DNA from 3 places in the Streptomyces sp. NPDC058195 genome. Region 2 is predicted to be linked to each of the others. Evidence: riboswitches for the same ligand, from Rfam matches in the RefSeq annotation. Region 2 holds a riboswitch; each other region holds the start of a gene.
What was found. Region 2 has a riboswitch for cobalamin ahead of cobN (cobaltochelatase subunit CobN). Riboswitches for the same ligand answer to the same signal wherever they lie in the genome.
Positions count from the first base shown of each region.

Region 1: it holds a riboswitch for cobalamin, as region 2 does, so the genes downstream of both, ACFVWY_RS15065 (cobalamin biosynthesis protein) here and cobN (cobaltochelatase subunit CobN) in region 2, are expected to answer to the same signal.
Region 3: it holds a riboswitch for cobalamin, as region 2 does, so the genes downstream of both, ACFVWY_RS29050 (ribonucleoside-diphosphate reductase subunit alpha) here and cobN (cobaltochelatase subunit CobN) in region 2, are expected to answer to the same signal.

Region 1 covers NZ_JBHVVM010000010.1:67,070-69,329, forward strand. The annotation lists gene ACFVWY_RS15055 (anion permease) at 1-465, shown strand, start outside; gene ACFVWY_RS15060 (hypothetical protein) at 502-732, shown strand; cobalamin riboswitch at 881-1,011, shown strand; gene ACFVWY_RS15065 (cobalamin biosynthesis protein) at 1,150-2,148, shown strand; gene ACFVWY_RS15070 (cobyric acid synthase) at 2,145-2,260, shown strand, end outside.
Region 2 covers NZ_JBHVVM010000006.1:195,993-198,252, forward strand. The annotation lists gene ACFVWY_RS10415 (hypothetical protein) at 1-668, opposite strand, end outside; cobalamin riboswitch at 726-877, shown strand; gene cobN (cobaltochelatase subunit CobN) at 948-2,260, shown strand, end outside.
Region 3 covers NZ_JBHVVM010000029.1:105,519-107,778, forward strand. The annotation lists gene ACFVWY_RS29050 (ribonucleoside-diphosphate reductase subunit alpha) at 1-1,431, opposite strand, end outside; cobalamin riboswitch at 1,572-1,717, opposite strand; gene mctP (monocarboxylate uptake permease MctP) at 1,868-2,260, opposite strand, start outside.

The DNA of each region.
Region 1 (2,260 bases), on a different contig from region 2:
ACCAGCGCCGCCACGGTCATCCTGGCCTCCTCGCACCTCGGCTTCTCGCTCTCCACCACCCAGTCCTGCTCCGGCGCCGTGATGGGCGCGGGCCTCGGCCGTCAGGGCGGTGTGGTCCGCTGGTCCACCGCCACCCGGATGTTCGTGGCCTGGGGCCTGACCCTGCCGGCCGCCGGTCTGGTCGGGGCGGGCGCGGAGCTGCTCACCAAGCAGGGCACCTGGGGAGTGATCGTCGTCGCGGCGCTGCTGGTCCTGGGCTCCGGCTCGATCTGGCTGCTCTCCCGTCGCAAGCCGGTCGGCCACGACGATGTCGCCCCGGCCGAGCCCGCGGGCGTCGTCACCACGGCCATCGCCGCCGTCAGCCCGCCGCCCACCGCGGCCCAGGTTTCGGCCGCGACCGTCATGGCCGCCGTCCCCGCCGCGTCCGTCACCCCCCAGGACCCGGCGCAGCCCGCCACCGTCTGACCGGTCGCCCCGATCCCGACCGTCTAAGGATTCAGCATGAAAATCGACTGGGCAGCCCTCGGTTCCGTGTTCGGCGTCTCCCTCGTGGTCACCGTCGCGCTGGTGGGCCTCTTCACCCTGGGCATCGTCGGCCTCTCCAAGCAGGCCGAACCCGCGGCACAGGGCGGCTCCGGCGGCTCGCTGCTGCTGGCCCGCGCCGGTGCGTACGCCTGCTTCGCGCTGTGCGCGGCGGCCGTCGGGTACGGCATCTATCTGATCGTCGCCTGAACCGCACCGCGTACGCCCCGATCGGGCCGGACACCCCGGGTGTCCGGCCCGATGTGGGTATCAGCACACTGCGCCGCCGCAGGTCAACGGTAGGTTGACGGGCCTTCGCGGGGCGTGGTGGACTGCCGGAGCCAATTACGGCGACAGCAGAGGAAGCCGGTGCGAATCCGGCGCGGTCCCGCCACTGTCACCGGGGAGCGGTCCCCCACACCGGACGTCACGGCGCGCGCGAGCGGGCTGGAAGGCCGGGGGCCCGCGGATCCGGGAGCCAGGAGACTCTCGTCGCCCGTCACGTCGAACCAGGGCGCGGACCCTGAGTGAGGACATATCGCCATGCCCGGCCGCCGTGTGCCCGCTGTCCCAGGCCCCAGGTCCTGTCGTACGAGAACCCTCCGCGGCGCGACGGCCGGCTGAGCCGTGCGAGCCGACCGCATCTTCGCGTACGGCGCCACCGCCGGTCTGATCGGCGACCTGCTGCTCGGTGACCCCCGCAGGGGCCATCCGGTCGCCGCCTTCGGGCGGGCCGCGGCGGGCGTCGAGCGCCGCCTGTGGCACGACCACCGCGGCTGGGGCGCGCTGCACACCCTGGTCTGCGCCGGAGCCGCCGCTGGCGGTGCCGCGCTGGCCGCCCGCGCGGTACGCCGCAGTCCCGCCGCCTCCGTGGCGCTGACCGCCGCCGCCACCTGGTCCGTCGTCGGCGGTACGTCCCTGGGCCGGGAGGCGCGGGCCATCGGCGGCGCCCTGGACGCCGGTGACCTCGCCCTGGCCCGTGAACGGCTGCCCCATCTGTGCGGGCGCGATCCGGAGGCCCTGGACGGGCCGCAGATCGCCCGCGCCGTCGTGGAGTCCGTGGCGGAGAACACCTCGGACGCCGTGGTCGGCGCCCTGGTGTGGGGCGCGCTGGCCGGGGTTCCCGGGCTGGCCGGTTTCCGGGCGGTCAACACCCTCGACGCCATGGTCGGCCACACATCGCCGCGCCTGCGCCGCTACGGCTGGGCCTCGGCCCGCCTCGACGACCTCGCGGGCTGGCCCGGCGCCCGGCTCACCGCCCTGCTCGCGGTGGCCGCCGGGGGGCGCCCGAGGGGCGCGCTCCACGCCTGGCGGGCCGACGCGGCCCAGCACCCGAGCCCCAACGCGGGCCCGGTGGAGGCCGCGTTCGCGGGGGCGCTCGGCGTACGGCTGGGCGGGACTCTCGCGTACGGGGGCCGGGTGGAGCACCGTGCGGTACTCAACGGGGAGAGCGGCCGCGCGGTGGAGAGCGCGGACATCGAACGCGCGGTGCGGCTGTCGCGTCGCGTGAGCGCGCTGGCTCTCGGCGTGTGCGTGGCGGGACGGCTCGGCGCGGCCTGCGCCGTACGACGGATCGGTGCGCGCAGGGCGGCGGGGCCGCGCGGCGCGGGACGGAGGACCTCATGAGCGGCGGGCTGCTGGTCGCCGGGACCACCTCGGACGCGGGCAAGAGCGTCGTCACGGCGGGCATCTGCCGCTGGCTGGTGCGCCGGGGCGTGAAGGTGGCGCCCTTCAAAGC
Region 2 (2,260 bases):
ACCCGCCAGGCCCCGGTGTCCGAGGCCCGCTCCAGGAAGGCGGCGGACGCCATCAGCGCGGCCCGCGGTGCCCACGCGGCCGGGACGCGCAGCACGCTCCGGCCCGTACCGATCCGCAGCAGTGCCGACGAGGAGTCCTCCGCCAGCAGGGACACATCGCCGCCCAGCGCGTCCACATCGCCGCGGCCGTCGTCGAGTACGAACAGGAACCTGCCGGACAGTTCCGCCGCCCCGTCGTCCGCGCACAGCAGCGCGTCCAGTTCGGACAGCCAGGGCCCCACGTCCCGCACACCACGGCCGTCGAGCCCGCTGAGGGGCGAGGCCACGACATTGCGCACCCGCTCGTGGGGTGCGGAGGGCAGCAGCCCCGCCGCGCCCAGCCGTTCGGCCAGCTCGGCCCCGCAGTCCGGGCGCAGCCCGCGCAGTTGGACGTTGCCGCGCGAAGTGAGATGCACCTCACCATCGCCCAGGCTCTCCGCCGCCGATCCCAGGGCCGTGGCCCGTGTGTCCGTCAGCAGACCGCCGGGCACACGGACCCGGGCCAGCGCACCGTCGTCCGCCCGGTGCAGCCGCAGCGCACCGGGGCAGGCGTCACCACGGCCCCGGGAAGACGGAGCTCCCGACGAGGCGGGTGAAGAAATGGCAGGTGGGGGCATGGCGGCGAGCATACCGACCATACGGACGGATCCGAACGGATCCGCCTGCCCCCCCGAGGCCGACCGGCCCTTACTATGCCTAGTGACGGGCCATCCGGCACGTCGTCGCCACAGACGGCGACAAAGGGGAGGAAGTCCGGTGCGATTCCGGCACGGTCCCGCCACTGTGAGCCCGGCCACGGCCGGGTGAGTCAGGAACTCCCCTCACCGGACCCCCGGCCCTCTTCGGGCAGGGGTGCTCCATCCGACACCGCCCGGGGCGTGGACACCCCGAGGAAGGCCCGACGCCGCATGATCCTGCTCCTGTCGACGTCCGACACCGACCTGCTCAGCGCCCGCGCCTCGGACGGCCCGGTTCCCTACCGCTACGCCAACCCCTCCCGCCTTCCGCTCCAGGACCTCCCCGGACTCCTGGACGGCGCCGAACTGGTCGTGGTCCGCCTCCTCGGCGGCGTGCGGGCCTGGCAGGAAGGGCTCGACCAGGTGCTCGCCACCGGCCGCCCGGTCGTCGTGCTCACCGGCGAACAGGCCCCCGACGCCCAGCTGATGGCCGCTTCCACCGTCCCCGTCGGCATCGCCGCCGAGGCACACGCCTATCTGGCCCACGGCGGGCCCGCCAACCTGGACCAGCTCGCCCGCTTCCTCTCCGACACCGTGCTGCTCACCGGGCACGGATTCGAGCCGCCCGCCCCGGCCCCCTCCTGGGGCCCGCTGGAGCGCACCGCCCACCGCACCGACGGCCCCGTGGTCGCCGTGCTCTACTACCGCGCCCATCACATGAGCGGCAACACCGCCTTCGTCGAGGCGCTGTGCCGGGCCGTCGAGGAGGCGGGCGCCCGGCCGCTGCCGCTGTACGTCGCCTCGTTGCGCAGCCCCGAACCCGAGCTCATCGAGGCGCTCGGCGCCGCCGACGCGATCGTGACGACCGTCCTCGCCGCGGGCGGCACCCGGCCGGCCGAGGCATCGGCGGGCGGCGACGACGAGTCCTGGGACGCGGGCGTCCTCAGCGGTCTCGACGTCCCCATCCTCCAGGCCCTCTGCCTCACCGGATCGCGCACCGACTGGGAGGACAACGACGAAGGCGTCTCCCCGCTCGACGCCGCCAGCCAGATCGCGGTGCCCGAGTTCGACGGCCGCCTGATCACCGTGCCCTTCTCCTTCAAGGAGATCGACGAGGACGGACTGCCCGCGTACGTCGCCGACACCGAACGCGCCGCCCGCGTCGCCGGGATCGCCGTGCGCCATGCCCGGCTGCGCCACATCCCGGCTGACGAGAAGCGGATCGCGCTGGTGCTGTCCGCGTACCCGACCAAGCACTCCCGGATCGGCAACGCCGTCGGGCTCGACACCCCCGCCAGCGCCGTCGCCCTGCTGCGCCGACTCCTGGACGCGGGCTACGACTTCGGTACGCAGGAGATCCCCGGCCTGGTGTCGGGCGACGGTGACGAGCTGATCCGCGCGCTGATCGAGGCGGGCGGCCACGACCAGGAGTGGCTCACCGAGGAGCAGCTGGCCCGCAACCCCGTCCGCATCCCGGCCGCCGACTACCGGCGCTGGTACGCGGTGCTCCCGGCCGAGCTGCGCGAGGCCGTCGAGGAGCACTG
Region 3 (2,260 bases), on a different contig from region 2:
GATGCCTCCGTCGGCGACGAACGCGCCGAGGTTGACCGAGCCCAGGTTGCAGACGGCGGTCTCGCCGTCGTCGGTGACCTCCAGGATCTCGGTGCACAGGTTCGAGGAGTGCACGACGCTGCCCGGCTCGGCGGTCTGGTTCGCGGTCCGGTTGGAGGCGTCCTTGAAGGTCATCCAGCCCTGACCGGTCTGGGCGAGGGTGCGCATCATCCGGCCGTACAGTTCGCGGGCCGGCAGCGTCCTGCGGGCCAGCCCCCGGGCCTCCGCCGCCCGGTACGCGGCGTCGAACCGGTCACCCCACAGATCGACCAGCTCGGGGACGTCGACCGGTGAGAACAGCGACCACGCGCCGTCCGCCTCGACCCGGCGCATGAACTCGTCCGGCACCCAGTGCGCCAGGTTGAGGTTGTGCGTGCGCCGCTGGTCCTCGCCCGTGTTGTCGCGCAGCTCCAGGAACTCCTCGATGTCCGCGTGCCAGGTCTCCAGGTAGACGGCGGCGGCGCCCTTGCGGCGGCCCCCCTGGTTGACCGCGGCGACCGAGGCGTCCAGCGTCTTCAGGAACGGCACGATGCCGTTGGAATGCCCGTTGGTGCCGCGGATCAGCGAGCCTCGGGAGCGGATGCGGGAGTACGAGAGGCCGATGCCGCCCGCGTGCTTCGAGAGCCGGGCCACCTGGTGGTAGCGGTCGTAGATCGAGTCCAGCTCGTCCAGCGGCGAGTCCAGCAGATAGCAGGAGGACATCTGCGGGTGCCGGGTGCCGGAGTTGAAGAGGGTGGGCGAGGAGGGCAGGTAGTCGAGCCGGCTCATCAGCCCGTACAGCGCGGTCACCTCGTCCAGGGCGCGCTGCGACTCGTCCTCGGCGAGACCACAGGCCACCCGCAGCATGAAGTGCTGGGGGGTCTCGATGACCTGGCGGGTGTGCGGGTGGCGCAGCAGATAACGGCTGTGCAGGGTCCGCAGCCCGAAGTAGCCGAAGCGGTCGTCCGCGCCGTCGGCGAGCGAGCGCTCCACCAGTGCGTCCAGCGCGTCCGCGTGCCGGGTGACGAAGGCGGCGGTGCGGTCCGCGATCAGGCCCTCGCGGTGCCCCACGGCGAGGGAGGCGGAGAAGGAGACCGCGCCCTGGCCCGCCGCCTCGTCCACGATGGCGAGGGTCAGCAGCCGGGCGCCCAGCCGGGAGTACGCGGGGTCCTCGGAGATCAGGCCCGCCGCCGCCTCGGTGGCCAGCGAACGCAGCTCGGCCTCGTCCGCCCGCGCGCTGCGGCCACGCAGGGCGGCGGCGGCGACCCGGCCGGGGTCGGTGTCGGGCAGATCGGCGGTGAGGGCGGTCAGGGTCCGCAGCAGCGCCGCTCCGGGACCGTCCTGTGCGGCCGCCTCGGACTCGACGGCCGCGGGGGCGGCGACGGAAGCCGGATCGGCTGGCGCGATGGTCACGTGAATGCTCTCCCACGCTCGGCTCGGGGCCGACGGGGGAACGGGGCAGCCCGCAAAGGCGCACCCGGGCCGGGGCGGTACTCTGCGCGGCGTCCACCGGCCCAACCGCGAGGCCCGGACGTCTGAGCATCCGGATCGGTCGAGCCGGATGCGCTGTCGGCAGGTCATCGGACTGACTCGGGGGTGCGCAAAAGCGCACCGGATACACCGTTGCGGGACAGTTCCGGATTCGCACCGGATTCCCCTGCGACGACAGCGAGGACGAGCATACATGTGGGGGCCGCTCGATGAGACAGCCCCCAGATGTTGTGTCGGCCGACCCATGTCCGGGTCATTCCCGGAACGGCGGACGGCCCGCCCCAGCCCCTCGGGAAGGGGCGGGAACGGGCCGTCCTGGGCCCGGGAACGGGCCGTACGGGGCCTGCGGGAGCGGCCGTCAGTGGCCGCCGCCGGGCGCCCCCGCGGTGGCCGCCGGGAGCTCCGCCCGGACGCCCGGGTCGCCCGCGTCGGCCGTGTAGTCGGACGGTGAGGTCTCGTCCGTACCGGCGGGTGCCTTCAGGGCGTTCAGGACGACGGTGAGCACCACCGTCACCACCATGTTCAGCACGAACGCGGTGAGGCCGATGTAGCCGATCTCGCCGATGCCGGGGATCTCCGCCGACGAGCCGCCGAAGTGCTTCTGGGTCGGGGACGCGACGCCGTACGCGGCGACCGTCCCGTACACCATGCCGACCGCCCAGCCCGCGAGCAGCGCCCAGCGGTGGAACCAGCGGGTGAACAGGCCGCCGACCAGGGCGGGCATCGTCTGGAGGATCCAGATCCCGCCGAG